2 regions of the Bradyrhizobium sp. LA2.1 genome follow, and region 1 is predicted to be linked to the other one. Evidence: riboswitches for the same ligand, from Rfam matches in the RefSeq annotation. Region 1 holds a riboswitch; the other holds the start of a gene.
The links. A riboswitch is a leader RNA that binds a small molecule or an ion and turns the genes downstream of it on or off. The one in region 1 is predicted to bind glycine.
Positions count from the first base shown of each region.

Region 2: it holds a riboswitch for glycine, as region 1 does, so the genes downstream of both, gcvT (glycine cleavage system aminomethyltransferase GcvT) here and ABIB95_RS08735 (D-amino acid dehydrogenase) in region 1, are expected to answer to the same signal.

Region 1 is NZ_JBEPQI010000004.1:166,407-178,008, forward strand. Features, by position in the region: gene ABIB95_RS08710 (TetR/AcrR family transcriptional regulator) at 1-96, shown strand, start outside; gene ABIB95_RS08715 (multidrug effflux MFS transporter) at 276-1,478, shown strand; gene ABIB95_RS08720 (glycosyltransferase family 39 protein) at 1,682-3,277, opposite strand; gene ABIB95_RS08725 (ABC transporter substrate-binding protein) at 3,491-5,101, opposite strand; gene ABIB95_RS08730 (M20/M25/M40 family metallo-hydrolase) at 5,369-6,499, shown strand; glycine riboswitch at 6,594-6,697, shown strand; glycine riboswitch at 6,701-6,815, shown strand; gene ABIB95_RS08735 (D-amino acid dehydrogenase) at 6,883-8,184, shown strand; gene ABIB95_RS08740 (ABC transporter permease) at 8,366-9,307, shown strand; gene ABIB95_RS08745 (ABC transporter permease) at 9,328-10,215, shown strand; gene ABIB95_RS08750 (ABC transporter ATP-binding protein) at 10,230-11,602, shown strand, end outside.
Region 2 is NZ_JBEPQI010000004.1:325,272-336,873, reverse strand. Features, by position in the region: tRNA gene ABIB95_RS09560 (tRNA-Gly) at 331-443, shown strand; gene recA (recombinase RecA) at 936-2,024, shown strand; gene ABIB95_RS09550 (hypothetical protein) at 2,121-3,116, shown strand; gene gcvP (aminomethyl-transferring glycine dehydrogenase) at 3,269-6,136, opposite strand; gene gcvH (glycine cleavage system protein GcvH) at 6,317-6,685, opposite strand; gene gcvT (glycine cleavage system aminomethyltransferase GcvT) at 6,696-7,844, opposite strand; glycine riboswitch at 7,988-8,076, opposite strand; gene alaS (alanine--tRNA ligase) at 8,310-10,988, shown strand; gene ABIB95_RS09525 (cyclic nucleotide-gated ion channel) at 10,995-11,602, shown strand, end outside.

The DNA of each region.
Region 1 (11,602 bases):
ACGACCGTGATGCTGATCCATCGCGATCTCGACTATGTCGACACCGCGGGACGCTTGGCGCTCGATCTCGTCGAGCAGGCCCGTAGCGCACGATGATGGACGAGGCGGCCCTTCCCGAGCCGGCGACATCACCAATTCTTGTGCACCCGCCTGTCAGCCATCCCGAAACATGGGTTGTGCGACGCAGCATAACCGATCAAAAAGCCTCTGATTTTCAGAGGTGAGCTTTGTCCGACGTCAATGCCGACGATTGGGTGTCCTCGGGACACCGGCCCATGGGTTTTCCAGAATTCGTCATCGTGATCGCGTCCATCATGGCGCTGAATCCGCTTGCGATGGACATGATGCTGCCGGCGCTGCCCAACATCGGGGCAGCCTTCGCCATTCCCAACGCCAACCATCTTCAGCTGGTGCTCTCCACCTTCCTGATCGGCTTCGGTGCGGGGCAGTTCGTCATGGGTCCGTTGTCGGACCGCTTCGGCCGCCGCCCGGTGCTGCTCGGCGGCATGGCCGTCTATGCGGTGGCGAGCGTGCTGGCGGTCGCCGCGCCCTCGTTCGAGACGCTGCTGCTGGCGCGCGCGCTGCAGGGGCTCGGCACGTCGGCAACGCGCGTGATCGCGACCTCGATCGTGCGCGACTGTTATGTCGGCCGCCGGATGGCGAGCGTGATGTCGCTCGCCATGATGGTATTCATCGCGGTGCCGGTGATCGCGCCCTCGTTCGGGCAGGCGGTGCTGCTGGTCACGCAATGGCGCGGCATCTTCGTCGTCCTGATGCTCTACGGACTGCTCGCGCTCGCATGGAGCGTGCTGCGGCTGCCTGAAACCCTTCCCGAGTCCGAACGCAGGTCGCTGGCGCCCGCCGACGTGCTCTCGGCGTTCCGGCAGACCGTGACCAACCGCCAGACCATCGGCTATGCGACGGCCGCCGGCAGCGTGATAGGCGCGCTCTTTGCCTATGTCTTCTCGGCGCAGCAGGTCTTCACCGGCGTCTATCATCTCGGCCACTATTTCCCGATTGCCTTCGCCGCGATCGCGGCCGGCACCGCCATCGCCGGCTTCCTCAATGCGAAGCTGGTCGGGCGGCTCGGCATGCGCGTGATCTCGCACGGCGCGCTGACGCTCTACACCGCGGTTGCGGGCGTGATGCTGCTGACGGAAAGCCTCGGCATGCTGCCGCTCTCGTTGTTCATGGTGCTGTCCGCCCTGATGATGTTCTCGTTCGGCATGATGGTCGCGAACTTCACCGCACTGGCCATGGAGCCGCAGGGCCATATCGCCGGCACCGCCTCCTCGCTCTACGGCTCGATCACGACGCTGATCGGCATCGTCGTCGGCATGGCGATCGGGCAGAGTTTCGACGGCACGCTGCTGCCGTTCTCGGTCGGCTTCTTCCTGTCGACGCTGGCGGCGCTTGCGATCGTGCTGGTGGTGGAAAAGGGACGGCTGTTCAAGCCGCATCATCGTCCCATCGCATGAGGAACTTCCCGGCCGCGTCGATGTTGTACTGCAGCAATTCGAAAGGCCGCCTCATGGAACCGGAACATCGCGAAGACAACACCACCCCGGATCGGGCGGAAACGGAACGCCCGACGTCGGGCGCCGACCGAACTGCGTTCACTCCCCCCTTCGCGAGCGAAGGCCTCGAGCGAATCCGCGACAGCCACTGCTGAGCGCAAAGCCTAGTCCGTCGGGCGCCTGCTGGCGCTGAAGTCCTGCGCGGCGCTCTCGGGCGTCGCGCTGCTCGTTCGCGGTGGCACGATCAGCACGACCACGTCCCGTGTCAGGCCGGGCTTGCCCCATAGCGTCGCCTGCACGGTGAACTGGCGCCTGACGAAATGCTCGGCGCGCGCGGACACGGACTCCATCCACCTGCCGCAATAGTCTTGGCCGCTGAAACAGAGTGCGGCCCAACCGCGATCCAATGTCGTCTTTCGCGGCATGCCCCATGTGTACTGAAATTCGAACGGCCGCGCGTAATACGGATGGTCCGGACTGTAGAACGCGGTCGCAAAGGCCAGCGAATCGTCGCCACTGACGGCGCTGAGCGGCTCCCCGGTCAGCTCGTGCCATTCGCGAGTAATCTCGTTGGCTACCTGCGCGTAGAAATTCCGGCCCTCTTCGTAGCCGTGATCGTTGCGATAGACGGCGTGAATCGGAGCGGCGACGAAGACAGCGGCGAGCCCAACGATTGCGGTGATGACCGTGACATTGACGGTGTAGAATCTTTCGATCGGGTAGCGCGTGCCGCAGACGATCAGCACGACGAACAGGAACAGCCCTTGCAACGCCCATAGCGACGGCAGATCGGTCCCCATCGCCAGCGACGTCAGGACCGGCAGTACGATCGTGCCGATCGCAACGTAAAAAAGAAGCCGCAGGCCGGAATTCATCGCGGCGAAGTCGGCCGCAAATTGCTTCAGCCGTGTGCCTGCGATGATCACCCAGAAGACGGCCGATACGCTGATGGCCGCCACGAGTCCGAGCAGGAAGTTCTGCACCTCGCCGAGTGAGCTCACGAAGTTGCCGTTGGCGTGCGCCATCGCGTAGGTGAAGGCCGACGCCCCCGTCGTCGCGAGCCAGTAGATGTGCGGCGACAACACCGCGAGCCCGACCACGACCGATATCCACGGCGAAGCGGACGTGAAATAGGCGCGGCGCGCGGGATGAGCCAGCGCGGCAAATGCAAAGCTCGCCACGAGGAAGACCGAATAATATTTGCCGACCATCGCCAGCGCCGTGGTGCATCCTACCGCGACCGCCCAGGCCGCGCTGCGGGTCTCGAACGCGCGCAGAAAACACCAGGTCGCGAGCGGCCAAAGCGCAAGCAGCACCGTATTGGCATTGAAGCGCTGGGCGTGGAATTGATAGGCCGGCGTCAGCATCAGGAGCAGCAGCACCAGGATGCGTTTGTGCCCGGTCACGAACTGCCGTGCGATCCGGTCGACGAAAAACAGGGCGAGCCCGGCATTGGCCATCGCCATCAATTGCAGCGACCAGTCGCTGAGCGGGAAGACGGAGGTCCACACCGCCGTAATCCAGCCCATCAGCGGCGGATGCTTGTGGTAGCCCCACGCGAAACGGCGCCCGAGCGTCCAGGCCTCGAGGGTATCAGGGTGCAGGCCGCTGCCGGCATAGGCGACGACCAGATAGATCGTCCAGAGCGCGACAAAGCACACAATGAGAAGCGGAACGGCCCAACCCGCCTCGACGCCGTCGAGCCAGCGCAGGAAAGGCCGCCGCCATCGCGCCGGCGCGCGATCGGACCGCTCGGCCATCGCCCGAAATGAAAAATCAATCGACACGGGACTCAAATGCAGGAAGGAAGTGATGTGCGAACCGCGCACATCTATTTCAAGTCAGAAACAAATAGCAATGATTGGACACTGGAAGAGTTAAAAGCTGACGCGAGGCTGACAAACGAAAACGGCGCCGCTGATGACAGCGACGCCGCGTAACGCTCGGGGAAGGCGCGCTGGCGCGCCCTCGCCTTACTCGGTCTTGTCGATGTTCCAGAACACCGGCGTCGCCGGGCCGTCGAGCACGCCGGTGAGCGACTTCCGCCACGCGCTCGGCGCCAGATACTGGCCGAGCGGCACGTAGATCACCTGGTCATAGGCTTCCTTCTGGATCTCGGTCGCGATCTTCTTCTGATCGTCGAGCGAGGCGGCGCGGACGAAGTCGTCCTTGAGCTTCTCGATCTTGGCGTTTTCCGCCCAGCCGAACCAGCCCTTCTTGCCCTGGCCGCCGATCGACAGATTGGCGATCGGGTTGGACACGTCGGCGCTGACCCAGTTGGTGAAGAACATGTTCCAGCCGCCCTCCTTCGGAGGCTTCTGGCTGGCGCGCCGGCTGACCACCGTCTGCCAGTCGGTCGCCTGCGCGTCGACCTTGAAGCCGGCCTCGCGGAGCAACTGCACCGCGACCGTCGGCTGCGCCTTCAGCGTCACGACGTCGCCGGGCACCATGACCACGACGGGCGTGCCGTCATAGCCGGACTCGGCGAGCGCCTTCTTGGCTTCCGCCATGCCGTTGCCCTTGACCAGCGATTCCGAGCCGACGTCGGTCGCGAACGGCGTATCGCAGATGAAGAACGCACCGCAGATCTTGTAGTATTTGGGATTGCCGACGAGCGCGTCGAGCACGTCCTTCTGGTTCATCGCCAGAAGTGCGGCACGGCGGATCTTCGGATTGTCGAAGGGCGGATAGAGGAAGTTCATGCGCCCAAGGGTCTGATAGCCGAACTTGTTCAGCGTCTCGGTCTTGAGGTCGGCATTGCCTTCAAGCACGGGCAGCAGATCCCACGGCGGCACTTCCATGAAGTCGATGTCGCCCGATTGCAGCGCGTTCACTGCGGTCTGCGCATCCGGCATGGTGATCCATTCGACGCGATCAACCTTGACCAACTTGCCTCCGGCAGTCCAGCTCGACGCCTCCTTGCGCGGCACGTAGTCGGTGTTCTTGACGTACACCGCCTTCACGCCGGGCTGGAATTCACCCTGCACGAACTTGAACGGACCCGAGCCGATCTGCTCGGGGATCTGCTTGTCCGGCGGCGTTTCGGCGAGACGCTTCGGCATCATGAAGGCGACGCGCGAGGACGGCTTGCCGATCGATTCGAGCACGAGGCCGTAGGGCTCCTTCAGCTTCAGCGTGATGGTCTTGGGGTCGGTCGCCTCGATGCTCGCAGTAAACTGCATCATCTGCTGGCCCATGCCGTCGACCGCGGCCCAGCGCTTCAGCGAAGCGGCGCAGTCTTCCGCCGTCACCGGCGTACCGTCGTGCCACTTCAGGCCGTCGCGCAGCGTGAAGGTGTAGGTGAGCTTGTCGTCGGAGATCTTCCAGTCCGCCATCTGCGGCTGGATCTTGAAGTTCGAGTCCGTCGCGATCAGCGTGTCGTAGACCATGTAGCCATGGTCACGCGTGATGTAGGCGGTGGTGAAAATCGGATCGATGATGCGCAGATCCGAATGCATCACCGCGGTGATGGTCTTGCTGGCGGCGGCAAGTACCGGCGAGGCCATCGCCGTCGAAAGCGCAACGACCGATAGCGCAAGTGTGGAGGCGAACGCGCGACGCCCCCGGCGCATCAAGCTCAACATAAAAGTTTCTCCTGACGTGAAACTGTTCAAAGGCAGGTTATTGGTTGAGCATTCGGTTCGTTCTTTAGGCGAACTAACCTCATGCGATGCCTTTGTCTTTCGAGACTTGCAGACAGTGTTGAGCGCGTCAATCCGGTTTCGCTGCAGCCCCAAGCGGCGCGCCCACGGGCTCCACAAAGATCGGTTTGGCTCTACAACGCTTTCCGCCAGTCCCGTCCGCGCCAATGCAATGCGCGTTCCATCTTTCGAAGCTTGAGAGACATTAAGATGAATCCAGCCAATCTTCCCTTCGATTCCGAGGCGATGCTCCAGGGCCTGCGCACCTGGGTGGAATGCGAGAGCCCGACCTGGGACGCGGGTGCCGTCAACCGCATGCTCGATATCGCAGCGCGGGATATGGCGATCATGGGTGCGACGATCGAACGCATCGGCGGCCGACAGGGCTTTGGCGGCGTGATCCGCGCGCGCTTCCCGCATCCGAAACAGGGCGAGCCGGGCATCCTGATCGCCGGCCACATGGATACCGTCCACCCGGTCGGCACCATCGAGAAGCTGAAATGGCGGCGCGACGGCAACAAGTGCTACGGCCCCGGCATCTACGACATGAAGGGTGGCAACTATCTCTCGCTGGAAGCGATCCGGCAGCTGGCACGTGCGTCCTTCACCACGCCGCTGCCGATCACCGTGCTGTTTACGCCCGACGAGGAAGTCGGCACGCCCTCGACGCGCGACATCATCGAGGCGGAAGCCGCGCGCAACAAATATGTGCTGGTGCCCGAACCGGGCCGCGCCGACAACGGTGTCACCACCGGACGTTACGCCATCGCGCGGTTCAATCTGGAAGCGACGGGCCGGCCGAGCCATGCCGGCGCGACATTGTCGGCCGGACGCTCGGCGATCCGCGAGATGGCGCGGCAGATCCTCGCCATCGACGCGATGACGACGGAGGATTGCACCTTCTCGGTCGGCGTCGTGCACGGCGGACAATGGGTCAATTGCGTTGCCACGACCGCCACCGGCGAGGCGCTGTCCATGGCCAAGCGCCAGGCCGATCTCGACCGCGGCGTCGAGCGGATGCTGGCGCTGTCGGGCACGACCAATGATGTCACGTTCAAGGTGACGCGCGGCGTCACGCGCCCCGTATGGGAGCCCGATGCCGGCACCATGGCGCTGTATGAAAAGGCGCGCGGCATCGCCAAGTCGCTCGGCACTGAGCTGCCGCATGCGAGCTCTGGCGGCGGCTCCGACGGCAACTTTACCGGCGCGATGGGCATCCCGACGCTCGACGGCCTCGGCGTGCGCGGCGGCAACGGCCACACGCTCGAGGAGTTCATCGAGGTCGAGAGCCTAGTTGAACGCGGGCGCCTGATGGCCGGCTTGCTGGCGACGCTCGACTGACGACGCAGCCTTCGCACTGCACAATGCGTTGGCAGTCGCGGTTTAAATTTAGCCTTGTCTAAAAATGAGGCGCATCGTACTGCTCGATTGTCCACGCGACGATGCGGGAGAGATCGCAACGAGAGTTCAGGCTTTCGTTGCGGCGCCGACGGAGCAACCGCCCCGGAAACTCTCAGGCAAAAGGACCGTATCGTCAGGACGATCTGGAGAGAGGCGGCACGGCCAATGTGGTCGTGACGTCCACCGAAGGGGATAGTCCGGAGCTGACCTCGCCGAGGTCCGCGCCGGATCAAGCTCTCAGGTAACCGTGACAGATGGGGCGCCGCCAACGGCCTTTGGCCGGCGGTTAGCCGACTCTAACTCACGGGAGCCCCGAACCTGCCATGACCCATATCGCCATCATCGGCGCCGGCATCACCGGCGTAACGACCGCCTATGCCCTGCTTGAACGCGGATACAAGGTGACGGTGCTCGACAAGCACCGCTACGCCGCGATGGAGACCTCCTTCGCCAATGGCGGACAGCTCTCCGCCAGCAATGCCGAAGTCTGGAACAGCACCGCCACGATCCTGAAAGGCCTGCGCTGGATGTTCCGGCGCGATGCGCCGCTGCTGATGAACCCGCGGCCGAACTGGCACAAATATTCGTGGATGAGCGAGTTCGTCGCCAACATCGGCAACTACCGCGCCAACACGGTTCAGACCACGCGGCTCGCGATCGAAGCCCGCAAGCATCTGTTCGAGATCGCGGAGCGCGAAGGCATCGACTTCGATCTCGAACGCCGCGGCATCCTGCACATCTATCACGACAAGAAGGGTTTTGAATCCGGCCTGCAGGTCAATGCGCTGCTGAAGGAAGGCGGGCTCGATCGCCGCCCGGTGACGCCGGAGGAGATCCGCGCCATCGAGCCGACGCTGCGCAAGGACTATTTTGGCGGCTTCTACACGCCGTCGGATGCCACCGGCGATATCCACAAGTTCACGCGCGGGCTTGCGGAAGCCTGCAAGCGGCGCGGCGCGACCTTTATCCACGAAGCCAACATCGATTCCATTGCCCAGGCAGGTGGCGGCTTTGTCATCGGCTGGGCTGATCTTTCGGCCAGTGATGCTGTCGCATCCGCGCGCGGCATGCTGAAGGCTGATGGCGTCGTGGTCTGCGCCGGTGTGGCCAGCCGCCACTTCGCCGCCCTGCTCGACGAGCGCGTCAACGTCTATCCGGTAAAGGGCTACTCGATCACCGTGCAGCTCGACACTGCCGCAAGCCGCAATGCGACGCCGACCGTGAGCTTGCTCGACGAAGCCGCCAAGATCGTCACCAGCCGGCTCGGCGCCGATCGTTTCCGCGTCGCAGGTACCGCCGAATTCAACGACTTCAACCGCGACATCCGCGCCGACCGCGTGCAGCCGCTGGTCGACTGGGTGCGCAGCAACTTCCCCGGCGTCGAAACGTCCAAGGTCGTGCCCTGGGCCGGGCTGCGGCCGATGATGCCTAACATGATGCCCGTGGTGCGCGCAGGACGGATGCCGGGCGTGTTCTTCAACACCGGCCACGGCCATCTCGGCTGGACCTTGTCGGCGGCGACCGCACAGATGATTGCCGGGACCATCGACGGCTGGCGCGGGCTCAACGCACCGCCGACCGCACCCTCACTCAGGGTTGAGCGCGAGTTCCGCCATGCATCCTGAGTGGCCGATATCGGAGGCTCGGCGGCCTCTTGCGACCGCCCTGCCCTTGGCACACAATTTGCCCCGAAAGGTCGGCTTCTCCGGCCGGCTTTCCAGCCCGAGTGACAGGCGTGCATGATAGACAGAACCGATTCCACGGGGGCCTCTCGGCCCCACAAGTTCCGCAGCCGGAGATAGGTGCATGCTAGGTTATCTCATTCGCCGCGTTCTGGCCGCGGTGCCCGTGATGGGCGTCGTCGCGCTGTTCGTCTTCCTGCTGCTGCGGCTGACGCCGGGCGATCCCGCCGCCATTCTCGCCGGCGATAACGCGACGCCGGAACGGCTGGAACGCATCCGCGACTCGCTCGGCCTCAACGAGCCGCTGATCGTGCAATTCATCACCTGGGTGAACAAGCTGCTGCACGGCGATCTCGGGACGTCGCTGATCTCCAACCTGCCAGTCATGAAGATGATCAGCCAGCGCGTCGAGCCGTCGATCTCGATCGCGCTGTCGACAATCATTCTCGCCGTCATCGTCGCCGTGCCCCTGGGCGTCATCGCGGCATGGAAGCACGGCACCTGGATCGACCGTTTCGTGATGGGCCTCTCCGTGCTCGGCTTCTCCGTGCCGGTGTTCGTGGTCGGCTATCTCCTGATCGAGGTCTTCGCGATCGACCTGCGCTGGGTGCCGGTGCAGGGCTTCCGCAGCATCTTCAACGGCTTTGGACCGTTCTTCGAACGCATCATCCTGCCGACCTGCGCGCTCTCCTTCATCTACATCGCGCTGATCGCGCGCATGACGCGTGCGGCGATGCTCGACGTGCTCGGTGAGGACTACGTCCGCACCGCCCGCGCCAAGGGCATCAACGAGGTCGCCGTGATGATGCGCCATGCGCTGCGCAATGCCGCGGTGCCCGTCATCACCGTGATCGGCACCGGCTTTGCGCTGCTGATCTCCGGCGTCGTCGTCACCGAGAGCGTGTTCAACATCCCCGGCATCGGCCGCCTCACGGTGGACGCGGTGCTGGCGCGCGACTACCCAGTCATCCAGGCGATGATCCTGCTGACGTCGCTGATCTATGTCGTCGTCAATCTCCTGATCGACGTCGCCTACACGCTGCTCGATCCCCGGATCCGGTACTAGGGCTAAGGATAACAACAAAAATGTCCGTCGATAGCCTTCCCCAGTCGTCCATTCCGATCACGTCGCCGCTGCGGCCACGTTTCGGATTCCTCACCTCGACGCCGATCATCGCGGCGGCCACGATCCTGCTCGCGTTGATCGTGCTGATCTCGATCCTGGCGCCGCTGATCGCGCCGCACGATCCGGTCCAGCTTGCGCCCTCGCAGCGGCTGAAGCCGGCCTCCGCGCAGTTCCTGCTCGGCACCGACGCCTATGGCCGTGACCTCTTGTCGCGCGTCATCTATGGCGGCCGCATCTCGCTCCTGATCGGCATCGGCTCGGCGATCCTGTCGATCGTCATCGGTCTTGCGATCGGCCTCGTCTCCGGCTTCTTCAAGCTGGTCGATGCCGTCCTGATGCGCGTCATGGACGGCCTCATGGCGATGCCGAGCATCCTGCTCGCGATCGCCGTGGTGTCGCTGTCCGGCGCCAGCATCTGGACCGTGCTGGTCGCGATCACCATCCCCGAAATACCGCGCGTGGCACGCCTGGTGCGCTCGGTCGTTCTGTCCGCGCGCGAGGAGCCTTACGTCGAGGCTGCGATCTCGGTCGGCTCCAGCCTGCCGAAGATCATGTGGCGCCATCTGATGCCGAACACGATCGCACCGCTAATCGTCCAGGGCACCTATGTCTGCGCCTCCGCGATCCTGACCGAGGCCATCCTCTCCTTCCTCGGCGCCGGCATCTCGCCGGAGACGCCGACCTGGGGCAACATCATGGCCGAGGGCCGTCAGTATTTTCAGCTCAAGCCGACGCTGATCTTCTGGCCGGGCCTGCTGCTTTCGATCGCCATCCTCAGCATCAATCTGATCGGCGACGCCGCCCGCGACGCCCTCGATCCCCGCATGAAGCAGCGGGAGGGCAAGTGATGACGGATCAAGTGATGACCAACCCAGTTCTCGACATCAACAACCTCGTCGTCTCCATCGGCAAGAAGCCGAAGGGCGCAAACATCATCGACGGGATCTCGATCCAGGTGCATAAGGGCGAGACACTGTGTCTCGTCGGCGAAAGCGGCTCGGGCAAGTCGGTGACCTCGCTCACCACGATGGGCCTGCTGCCGAAGGGCACGCTGGTTCCGACCGGCGGCAGCGTCAAGCTGGTCGGCGAAGAGATTCTCACCGCGACCGATCGCCGCCTGCGCCAGCTCCGCGCGACGCAGATGGCGATGATCTTCCAGGAGCCGATGACCGCGCTCAATCCGGTGGTGCCGGTCGGCCGTCAGATCGACGAGGTCCTGCGCGCCCACACCGATCTCGACGCCAAGGCGCGGAAGAAGCGCATTCTCGACATGATGGAGCAGGTCCGCCTGCCCCAGGTCGAGCGTATCTTCGCCTCCTATCCGCATCGCCTGTCCGGCGGCCAGCGCCAGCGCATCATGATCGCGATGGCGCTGGTGCTGGAGCCGAAGCTGCTGATCGCCGACGAGCCGACCACCGCGCTCGACGTCACCACGCAGAAGCAGATCCTGACGCTGATCCGCGACCTCCAGCGCGATCACGGCACCGCCGTCCTGTTCATCACCCACGACATGGGCGTGGTCGCCGAGATCGCCGACCGCGTCGCCGTGATGCGACAGGGCCGGCTGGTCGAGACCGGTCCGCTCGAGACCGTGCTGCGCAACCCGACCATGGAGTACACACGCAACCTGCTCTCAGCGGTGCCGAGCCTGGTGCCGCGCGCGGCGCGGCCCGAGACCAAGGAGCCGGTGGTGCTGGAGGCCAACGAGCTCGGCAAGGTCTATAAGGAGCGCGCCTTCTTCGGCAAAGGCCGCGAGGTCGTCGCCGCCGACAAGGTCACGCTGACGCTGCGCAAGGGCCGCACGCTCGGCATCGTCGGCGAGAGCGGCTCGGGCAAGTCGACGGTCGCGCGGTGCATCGTGCGCCTGATCGATCCGACCTCCGGCGGCGTGCGCCTTGCCGGCCGCGAGATCGCCGACATCTCGCGCCGCCTGCTCCAGCCGCACCGGCAGAAGATCCAGATCGTGTTCCAGGATCCCTATCGTTCGCTCAACCCGCGCATTACCGTCGGCGAGAGCATCGCGGAAGGCCCGATCAATTACGGCACCTCGCATGCCGATGCGATGAAGCGGGCGCGCGAACTGCTCGAGCTCGTCGGCCTGCCCGCGGACGCAGTGACGCGCTATCCGCACCAGTTCTCCGGCGGCCAGCGCCAGCGCATCGCCATTGCGCGTGCGCTCGCGCTCGACCCCGACGTGCTGGTCGCGGACGAAGCGGTCTCGGCGCTCGACGTCTC
Region 2 (11,602 bases), 160 kb from region 1:
GGACACCCGATCTGGCAGATCATGACACAAATGAAAACGCCGCCCGCTTGAAATGAAGCGCAGGCGGCGGCGTTCCAGCCCCGAGAGGGATCAGCAAAATCCCGGATATTGATCAGTCCGAATGGATGACGAGAAGGTTCAACGGCACAACGCGACCAAGCTCAAATGGATGCTTGGGGGCGCTGCGTCGAACTGGGCACTGAAATCCCCCAGCCAAATAGATACGGGTAGGAGACGAGATCGTTTCACACCCGCAGAGGCGGATAGGGCGCTGCTTTTCCGTGATTCTATGAATGGCGAGCTTGCGCGTTTTGATGCAGGAAGCGCATTGCGGATGTGGCGAAACTGGTAAACGCGGCGCCTTGCCAAAGGGCCTCGAGAGACCCTTTCCAGGGCGTTGGCCCAAAAAACCGTGAGGGTTCGATTCCCTCCATCCCGCACCAAAACCACTGAGTGGAAAATGGATTGAATAGCTGACAATGCACCGCCCCAACACAGAGCGGGTAGGGCACTAGTGGTCCGTGATGCCCATCAGCAATTTGAGAAAGATCGATTAGGGCGGCGCGCTCTTCCGGGTCTGGATCGACAAGGAAATCCTTGCCGAACAAGATCAGGACGACGGCGGGAAGAAAGACATCTTCGAATGAAAGAGGCCGCCCACTGAGGCCCTGTTCATGTAGATGAACAATACGTCTGGTTCATCAATATGAATGGACGTGTTCCGTTTGCTAATGCACGTTAAAATAGCTCCAGAACAAATCAGGCCACTGCACTTTTCAAACTAGGCCGCTGCGCTCGGAAACAGGCCAGCGCCAAAATCCGCGAAAGAACATATTGCGAACTTGGAACAAATAGGGTACATTGTTTTTATCGCCGGCCCGCCCCGCCAATCGTTTGTCCCTCTAGCGAATCCTCGCCATAAGGAGCACGACCCAATGTCCAACACTGCCCTGCGTATCGTCGAAGGATCTTCCATGGACAAGAGTAAAGCTCTGGCCGCCGCGCTCTCCCAGATCGAGCGCCAGTTCGGCAAGGGCTCGGTGATGAAGCTCGGCAAGAACGACCGGTCGATGGATGTCGAGGCGGTGTCCTCGGGTTCCCTCGGGCTCGACATTGCGCTCGGGATCGGCGGTCTGCCGAAGGGGCGCGTCGTGGAAATCTACGGGCCGGAATCCTCGGGCAAGACCACGCTGGCGCTGCACACGGTGGCGGAAGCGCAGAAGAAGGGCGGAATCTGCGCCTTCATCGACGCCGAGCACGCGCTCGACCCGGTCTATGCGCGCAAGCTGGGCGTCAACATCGACGAGCTCCTGATTTCGCAGCCGGACACGGGCGAGCAGGCGCTGGAAATCTGCGACACGCTGGTGCGCTCGGGTGCGGTGGACGTGCTGGTGGTCGATTCGGTCGCGGCTCTGGTGCCGAAGGCCGAACTCGAAGGCGAGATGGGCGATGCGCTGCCGGGTCTCCAGGCCCGTCTGATGAGCCAGGCGCTGCGCAAGCTGACGGCCTCCATCAACAAATCCAACACCATGGTGATCTTCATCAACCAGATCCGCATGAAGATCGGTGTGATGTACGGCTCGCCGGAAACCACGACCGGCGGCAACGCGCTGAAATTCTATGCCTCCGTCCGTCTCGACATCCGCCGCATCGGCGCGATCAAGGAGCGCGACGAAGTGGTCGGCAACACCACGCGCGTCAAGGTGGTGAAGAACAAGCTGGCGCCGCCCTTCAAGCAGGTCGAATTCGACATCATGTACGGCGAGGGCGTCTCCAAGATGGGCGAGATCCTCGATCTCGGCGTCAAGGCCGGCATCGTCGAAAAGTCCGGCGCCTGGTTCTCCTATGACAGCCAGCGCCTCGGCCAGGGCCGCGAGAACTCGAAAGCGTTTTTGAAAGCCAACCCCGACATCACCGCCAAGATCGAGACCTCGATCCGCCAGAACTCCGGCCTGATCGCCGAGCAGATTCTCGCCGGTGCACCGGAGCGTGACGCCGACGGCGAGGAGCCGGCGGACGAGTAAGGCCTAACGCGAAGAACTTTCGCGAGGAGCGGGCGCTGAGGACGTTGAGTTGCCGACGTCGTCAGTGCCCGTTTCGTTTTGTGGGGCGCGTCGGCAATGAAGCGTGTGATCCTGACCAGTTCGTCCGGCGTTGGTCTTGCCCATGCGGATCGCGCCGACATGGTCGTCCCGTTCATCTTTCGCTTCGTTTCGGGGCCACTGCCTACCTCGCATCACCTCGAGCAATACCTGACGGGAGGCTATGTCAGAGGCGATCCGGAGGTGCGTTGGTCCGATCTTGTTGGCCGGTTGCCTCAGACCGGTCTCGCGCACAAGGAGACAGGCCTGATTTGGTTTTGCGAGACCTATGGCGTCGATCTCATCGAGCTGTGGTTCGACCCTGAGCCCAATAGTCAGTTGCAACTGATCTGGATCCTCGATTATTTGCGGTCCCATCCATCGATCACCGATCGTCTGAGATTGCGACGTGTCAATTTCGATCTGCGCGGAGCGGACGGCACAGAGCTTCGCGATCGTATGGTGCGGGAATTGGAGGTCGCGGACTGCGACTTCGAGATCGCCAACATGGCCTGGGAAGCCTACCGGGCGCCAACGCCGGAGCTCTGTTTCGGATTGCTCGGCAGGGATTTCCCCAGGCTGCCCTTCCTGAAGCCTGCGATGGAACAATTGCTGGCAGAACTGCCATCACCAATCACCGGACTAGGTACGACGGAAGCGCGGCTTCTCGACCTGATTGCGCGGGGGCACAACCGTACCAAGGAGCTGTTTCAACCGGACGGTCCGCTGCAAACGCGCGTGTTCGATCAATGGGAATTGGGCCCGCTGCTCGAAGGGCTTGGGTCCGGCCCAATGCCGGTGATCACGGGTCTCGATCCGAAACTCGCGACGCTGGCCCCGCACGATGCGCGAGGCCGCAACGCGGCCTTTCGCCGAAGCCGGCTATCGCTCACCGAATTTGGGGAAGCGGTCCTTGAAGGCCGGGAGGATTTCCGCCGTCAAAACCCGATCAGACGCTGGTGGGGCGGTACGCTTCTCACCAACGAACGGCTTTGGCGGTGGGACCGAAAGAACCGTTCGCTCCTTGCACCCTAGATACGCGTTCGGGGCCGTAGGGTGGGCAAAGGCGCGCAAGCGCCGTGCCCACCATATTCCAACGCGCACAAAGGTGGTGGGCACGCTTCCGCCTTCGCTCTTCGAGCTACGGCGGACAAGTCGCTTTGCCCAGCCTACGAAGCTACGATCCCTTACTCCGCGGCCTCCGCGTAATCGCTCACCGGCGGGCACGAGCACACCAGGTTGCGGTCGCCGTAGACGTTGTCGACGCGGCCGACCGGGCACCAATATTTGTCGGTGCGCGAGGTGCCCGCGGGGAAGCAGCCCTCGGCGCGGGTGTAGGCGCGCTTCCAGTCGTCATCCGCGATGTCGTGCACGGTGTGCGGGGCGTGGCGCAAAGGCGAAGCCTCGATCTTGAAGCGGCCGGCCTCGACCTCGGCGATCTCCTTCCGGATCGCGATCATGGCGTCGCAGAACCGATCCAGCTCCGCCTTCGATTCCGATTCGGTCGGCTCGATCATCAGCGTGCCCGGCACCGGAAAGCTCATGGTGGGGGCATGGAAGCCGTAATCGATCAGGCGCTTGGCGATGTCGTCCACGGTGACGCCTGAGGTCGTCTTCAGCGGGCGGGGATCGACGATGCACTCATGTGCGACGCGGCCCTTCGCGTTCTTGTAGAGCACCGGGAAGTGCGCATCGAGGCGCGCGGCAATGTAGTTGGCGTTGAGGATCGCGATTTCGGTTGCGCGCTTCAAGCCGTCGCCGCCCATCATCAGAATGTAGATGTAGGAGATGGTGAGGATCGACGCCGAGCCGAACGGCGCGGCCGAGACCGGGCCGACCGGAGCTTCGGCTTGCGTCGCCGGGTGACCGGGCAGGAACGGCGCGAGATGCGCCTTCACGCCGATCGGGCCCATGCCGGGGCCGCCGCCGCCATGCGGGATGCAGAAGGTCTTGTGCAGGTTGAGATGGCTGACGTCGGCGCCGTAATCGCCGGGCCGGGATAGGCCGACCTGCGCATTGAGGTTGGCGCCGTCCAGATAGACCTGGCCGCCATGGCCGTGGACGATGTCGCAGATCTCGCGGATGTGCTCCTCGAACACGCCATGCGTCGAGGGATAGGTGATCATCACCGCGGCGAGATCTTTCGAGTGCTTCTCGGCCTTGGCGCGGAGATCGTTGACGTCGACGTCGCCGTTCTTCTCGCAGGCGACCACCACCACGTCCATGCCGACCATCGCGGCCGAAGCCGGATTGGTGCCGTGGGCGGAGGAGGGGATCAGGCAGATTTTTCGGTGCGCCTCGCCGCGCGCGGCATGATAGCCGCGGATCGCGAGCAGTCCGGCGTATTCGCCCTGCGCGCCCGAATTCGGCTGCAGCGAGATCGCGTCATAGCCGGTGATATCGCACAACCACTTTTCCAGCCGCGCGAACAGCGCGTGGTAACCCTTGGCCTGCTCACGCGGCGCGAACGGATGCAAGGACCCGAACTCCGGCCAGGTCAGCGGCATCATCTCGGTGGTCGCGTTCAGCTTCATCGTGCAGGAGCCGAGCGGGATCATGGCGCGGTCGAGCGCGAGGTCGCGATCGCTGAGCTTGCGCATGTAGCGCAGCATCTCGGTTTCCGAGCGATGCGCGTGGAACACGGGATGGGTGAGGAAGGCGGTGGTGCGCTTGAGCGACTCCGGCAGCGCCTCGCGCGTGGTGGCGTCGATCTCGGCGTAAACAAGCGTGCCGCCGAACGCGCGCCAGACCGCCTCGACGGTCGCCGGGGTCGTGGTCTCATCGAGCGCGACGCGGAGCGCGGTGTCGCCAACGCCGAGGTTGATCTTCTCGGCGGTAGCGCGCGCGACGATCTCGGCGCGCTTGGCACCGGCGTCCACGCTGAGCGTGTCGAAGAAGCTATCCGACTGCGGCGCAAAGCCGAGCTTGCGCAAGCCCGCTGCGAGCACGGCGGCGCGGCGATGCACGTTGCGCGCGATCTGCGCAAGCCCCTCGGGGCCGTGATAGACCGCGTACATCGAGGCGATTACGGCGAGCAGCACCTGCGCGGTGCAGATGTTGGAGGTCGCCTTCTCGCGGCGGATGTGCTGCTCGCGGGTCTGCAGCGCGAGGCGATAGGCCGGCATCCCGCGCGAGTCCACGGAGAGGCCGACGATGCGGCCGGGCAGCGAGCGCTTCAGCGCATCGCGCACCGCCATATAGGCCGCGTGCGGGCCGCCATAACCCATCGGCACGCCAAAACGTTGCGCCGAGCCGATCGCGATGTCGGCGCCAAGCTCGCCGGGCGAGGCGAGCAGCGTCAGGGCCAAGAGATCGGCGGCAACGATCGCGAGCGCGCCCTTGGCCTTCAACGTCGCGATCGCGGGCCTGAGGTCATGCACGGCGCCCGAGGAGCCCGGATATTGCAGCAGCGCACCGAGCACGTCTGATTTGTCGAGATCGGCGAGGGGATCGCCGACGATCAGGGTCCAGCCCAGCGGCTCGGCGCGGGTGCGCATCACAGCCAGCGTCTGCGGATGGACGTCCTTGTCGACGAAGAAGGCCTTGGCTTCGACCCGTGAGTGCCGCTCCGCGAGCGCCATCGCTTCCGCCGCGGCGGTCGCTTCATCCAGCAGCGAGGCGTTGGCGACGTCGAGACCGGTGAGATCGCAGATCATGGTCTGGAAGTTGAGCAGCGCCTCCAGCCGGCCCTGGCTGATCTCGGGCTGATAGGGCGTGTAGGCCGTGTACCAGGCCGGGTTCTCCAAAATGTTGCGCTGGATCACCGCGGGCAAAATCGTGCCGGAATAGCCCTGGCCGATCAGCGAGGTGAAGACCTGGTTCTCTCGCGCGAGCTCGGCCATATGCGCGATCGCCTCGGTCTCGCTCAAGGGCTTGCCGAGATCGAGCGGAGCGGTCTGCCGGATCGAGGCCGGCAGCGTCTCCGCCATCAGGGCGTCCACGCTCTTGGCGCCGACGGCCTCCAGCATTGCGGTGACGTCGCGCGCCGACGGGCCGATGTGGCGGCGAACGAAGGTGGCGGCGGTGTCGCCATTGGATTTGCGGTGCGCGGTCATCATGGGTCCTCGCTTTAGATTTCGCTGTCGCCGTCATGCCCCGTGAAGGCGGGGCATCCAGTAAACGCAGGCGTCACGGCTTGAGCCGAGAAGCCGCGGCGTACTGGATCACCCGCCCGAGTGCGCAGTGCGCACAAGGCGGGTGATGACACCGAATATGAGGTCAGAGTTCGCTTCATCTCACGCCGTGTGGGCCTTGTAGGCGGCTTCATCCATGAGGCCGCCGAGCTCGCTCTTGTCGGCAATTTTGATCTTGAAGAACCACGCCTTGCCTTGCGCGTCCGAGTTCACCAGCGCCGGCTCGGCGGCGAGCGCGTCGTTGGTCTCGAGCACCTCGCCGGTGACAGGCGCGTAGACGTCGGAGGCGGCCTTCACCGATTCCACGACGGCGGCGGCTTCCGCCTTCTTCAGGGCACGGCCGGCTTTGGGCAGCTCGACGAACACGACGTCGCCGAGCTGCGACTGCGCGTAGTCGGTGATGCCGACGGTGGCGACGTCGCCGTCGATGGCCAGCCATTCGTGGTCGGAGGTGTACAGCGTCGTGGTCATTGTCTTGTCCTCAGCGTTTGTAGGTGTTTTTCACGAAAGGCATGGCGGCGACCGTGAGCGGCAGCCGCTGGCCGCGCACCTCGGCGAAGAGTTTTGTATCGAGCGCGCTCGATGCCGTAGGCACGTAGCCCATCGCGACCGGCGCATTCAGGCTCGGGCCGAAGCCGCCCGAGGTGACCTTTCCGATCGGCTCGCCGCCGGCGTCATCCGCAAACAGCAGCGCGCCCTCGCGCACCGGCGCGCGGCCTTCCGTGCGCAGGCCGACCCGGCGGCGGCTCGCGCCGTTATCGAAATGAGCGAGGATCGCATCGGCGCCGGGAAAGCCGCCGGTGCGCGCGCCGCCGCTGCGGCGGCTCTTCTGCACCGACCATTCCAGCGCGGCCTCGACCGGCGTGGTGGCGGTGTCGATGTCGTGGCCGTAGAGGCAGAGCCCGGCTTCCAGCCGCAGGCTGTCGCGGGCCCCTAAGCCGATCGGCATCACATCGGGATTGTCCAGCAGCGTTTTGGCGAGGCGCTCGGCATCGGCCGCGGGGACCGAAATCTCGAACCCGTCCTCGCCGGTGTAGCCGGAGCGCGAGACGAAGCAGTCGAGGCCGGCGACCTTGTGCGGACCGGCGTCCATGAACTTCATGGAGGGCGCCTCTGCACACAATTTCGCCAGCACCGCTTCCGCTTTCGGGCCCTGCAGCGCGATCAGGGCGCGGTCTTGAAGCGAATCGATGATGCAGTCGCCCGAGAGATGCGCGCGCAGATGCGCCTCGTCCGCTTCCTTGCAGGCGGCGTTGACGACCAGGAACAGGTGATCGCCGAAATTGGCGACCATCAGATCGTCGAGAATGCCGCCGTCCGGATTGGTGAACTGGGCATAGCGCTGCCGTCCCGGGGCGATCGCCACGATGTCCTGCGGCACCAGCCGCTCCAGCGCGCGGGCGGCGTCCTCGACCTTGCCCGACTTCGGCCGAAGCGCGAGCTGGCCCATGTGGGAGACGTCGAACAGGCCGGCCTGGCTACGGGTATGGAGGTGCTCTTTCAGGACGCCCGCGGGGTACTGTACGGGCATGTCATAGCCCGCGAACGGCACCATCTTGCCGCCGAGGGAGACATGAAGCCCGTGAAGGGGCGTACGTTTGAGGGAATCTTGGTCGTCGCGCGCAAGCATTACGGGGCCCTCGGCGGTTCCCCGGGGACGATTCCCCGGTAGCAACCAGTCGAAGCCCCATCTGTCGCTGTGCCTGAGAGTATTATCCCGTCGGCGGACGCTGTCCGGGCTATACCCGTCGGCGCCTCTTTCCAGATGTCGTCAAAGCCACGCGGTCCTTTTGCCTGAGAGTTTCCGGGGCGGTTGCTCCTTCGGCGCCGGCACCAAAGCCGGTCTCTCCCGACGTGGCCGTACGATACAGATGGGTACAGACCACAGCCCGGCCAAGCCTGTCAACGCGCACTTGGCGGCTTTCAACGGGATTGCAAACGGGATTGCGCGCCTGCGGCAACTCACTGATCTCCTTGCACAGTTTCTGGACAGCGCAGCTGGCCTTGTCTAAAAGCGCTTTGACCCGCAGATATCAGCCCAAATGCCCGGTTTGGATGGCGTATCGCGGGTCCAAGCACACCCGATTGGATGAACATGAGCGGCGTCAACGAGATCAGGTCGACCTTTCTGAACTTCTTCGCCGAGAACGGCCACGAGATCGTGTCCTCCTCGCCATTGGTGCCGCGCAACGATCCGACGTTGATGTTCACCAATGCCGGCATGGTGCAGTTCAAGAACGTCTTCACCGGCGTCGAGAAGCGGCCCTATCAGCGCGCCACCACGTCGCAGAAATGCGTGCGCGCCGGCGGCAAGCACAACGACCTCGACAATGTCGGCTACACCGCGCGCCATCTCACCTTCTTCGAGATGCTCGGCAATTTCTCGTTCGGCGACTATTTCAAGGAGCGCGCGATCGAGCTGGCCTGGACCCTGATCACGCGGGAGTTCGGGCTCAAGAAAGACAAGCTGCTCGTCACCGTCTACCACACCGACGACGAGGCGGCGGGGCTGTGGAAGAAGATCGCGGGTTTCTCCGACGACCGCATCATCCGCATCCCGACCTCGGACAATTTCTGGGCGATGGGCGACACCGGGCCGTGCGGCCCGTGCTCGGAGATCTTCATCGACCGCGGCGACCACATCTGGGGCGGACCTCCGGGCTCGCCGGAAGAGGACGGCGATCGCTTCCTCGAATTCTGGAATCTCGTGTTCATGCAATACGAGCAGGTGACGAAGGAGGAGCGCGTGGATCTGCCGCGTCCCTCGATCGACACCGGCATGGGGCTGGAGCGCATGGCCTGCATCATGCAGGGCGTCGACAGCGTGTTCGAGACCGACCTGTTCCGCCATCTGATCGACGCGACCGCGTCCGCGCTCGGCAGCGGGCCGAACGAGCAGACCGTCGCCTCGTTCCGCGTCATCGCCGACCATCTGCGCTCCTCGGCCTTCCTCGTCGCCGACGGCGTGCTGCCCTCGAACGAGGGCCGCGGCTATGTGCTGCGCCGGATCATGCGCCGCGCGATGCGCCATGCGCAGCTGCTGGGTGCGAAAGAGCCGCTGATGCACCGCCTGGTCTGGGCGCTGGTCCGCGAGATGGGCCAGGCCTATCCCGACCTGATGCGCGCGGAAAACCTGATCGAGGAAACGCTGCGGCTGGAAGAGACCCGCTTCCGCAAGACGCTGGTGCGCGGCCTTGCCATCCTCGACGAGAAGAGCGCGTCCCTGAAGAAAGGCGACATGTTCGACGGCGACGTCGCCTTCACGCTGTACGACACCTACGGCTTCCCGCTGGATCTGACGCAGGACGCGCTGAAGTCGCGCGGCATCGGCGTGGATCAAGCTTCGTTCACCGACGCGATGGAGCGCCAGAAGGCCAAGGCGCGCGAGTCCTGGAAGGGTTCGGGCGAGGCGGCTTCCGAAGCGATCTGGTTTCCGCTGCGCGAGAAGCTCGGGGCCACCGAATTCCTGGGCTATGAGACCGAGAGCGCCGAAGGCGTGGTCTCCGCGCTGGTGAAGGACGGACAGGAAACCGCGAGCCTCAAGGCCGGCGAGACCGGCGCGATCGTGCTCAACCAGACGCCGTTCTACGCGGAGTCCGGCGGCCAGGTCGGCGACACCGGCGTGCTCAGCGGCGAAGGCGGCATCAAGTTCCGCGTCACCGACACGCAGAAGAAGCTCGGCGATCTCTTCGTCCACGTCGGCACCGTGGAGAGCGGCGAGCTGAAGCTCGGCACCGCGCTGCAACTCGAGGTCGATCACGGCAGGCGCTCCTCGATCCGCGCGCACCATTCGGCGACGCATCTCATCCACGAGGCGCTGCGCCAGGTGCTCGGCGACCACATCGCCCAGCGCGGCTCGATGGTCGCGCCCGACCGCCTGCGCTTCGACTTCGTGCACCCGAAGCCGATCACGGCGGAAGAGCTTGCCCGCGTCGAGGACATCGCCAACGACGTGGTGCTGGAGAACGACGAGGTCACCACCCGCGTCATGGGCGTGGACGAGGCCCGCGAGGCCGGCGCGCGCGCGCTGTTCGGCGAAAAGTATGGCGACGAGGTCCGCGTCGTCTCGATGGGCCGGACCGCGCGGGAGCGCGGCACCAACGCGCTCGGCTGGTCCGTCGAGCTCTGCGGCGGCACCCATGTGAAGCGCACCGGCGACATCGGCCTGATCACGCTGACCGGCGAGAGCGCGGTCGCCTCCGGCGTGCGCCGCATCGAGGCGCTGACCGGCAACTACGCGCGCAGGCACGCCAACGAGACCATGGCGCTGGCGAAGACCGCGGCCAACGAGCTGCGCACCTCGATCGACGACGTCCCGGCGCGCATCACAGCCCTGATGGAGGAGCGCAAGAAGCTCGAGCGCGAGCTCTCTGACGCCCGCAAGAAGCTCGCGATGGGAGGCGGTACATCCGTCGGGAACGGCGCAGCCGCAGGCGTGCGTGAGGTCGGCGACGTCAAGCTGATGGCGCGCGCGGTCGAGGGCATCGAGATGAAGGATCTCAAGAGCCTTGCGGACGACGGCAAGAAGCAGATCGGCTCCGGCGTGGTCGCCATCGTCGGCGTCACCGAGGACGGCAAGGCCGGGATCGTGGTCGGCGTCACCGCCGATCTCACCGCGCGCTTCAATGCCGTGAACCTGGTGCGCGTCGCCTCCGAGGCGCTCGGCGGCAAGGGCGGCGGCGGCCGGCCCGACATGGCGCAGGCTGGCGGTCCCGATGGCGCCAAGGCGCCCGAGGCGCTCGCGGCGATCGAAAAAGCGATGGCAGGCGCGTAAACGGCCATGCGCCTCGTTCCGCGAGGACGTGGCTCGGCCGATCCCAACCTAAGGGATCGCCTGTACGAATTGCTGGAGCACGATCCGCTCGCCTACTCGATCGGGTCGCGCTTCATCCAGGTGATCATCAGCGTCATCGTGCTCGACGTGGTCGCGATGATCCTCGCCTCGGTGCCGGAGCTCGACGCGCGGTTCGACACGCTGTTCAGCGCGGTCGCCGTCCTCGCCGTCATCGTGTTCGCGCTCGAATATCTGGCGCGGCTGTGGACCGTGGCGGGGCACACCCAGCGCAACGGCTCCGCGCTGTCCGACCGGCTCTCTTATGCCTTCTCCGCGCTCGGCATCATCGACCTCATGGCGTTCCTGCCGGCCGCGATCGTGCTGGCCACCGGCCGGCACGCGACGCTGGCTGGGCTCGGCGTGCTGCCGTTCTTCAAGCTGATCCGTTATTCGCCGGCGATGCGCTCGCTGCTCGCGGCCATCCATGCCGAGCGGCGTGCGCTGATCGGCTGCATCGTCATCCTGATCGGTGTGGTACTGACCTTCGCCTCGCTGCTCTACGCCATCGAGCGTGATGTGCAGCCCAGCAAGCTCGGCACCATTCCGGACGCGAT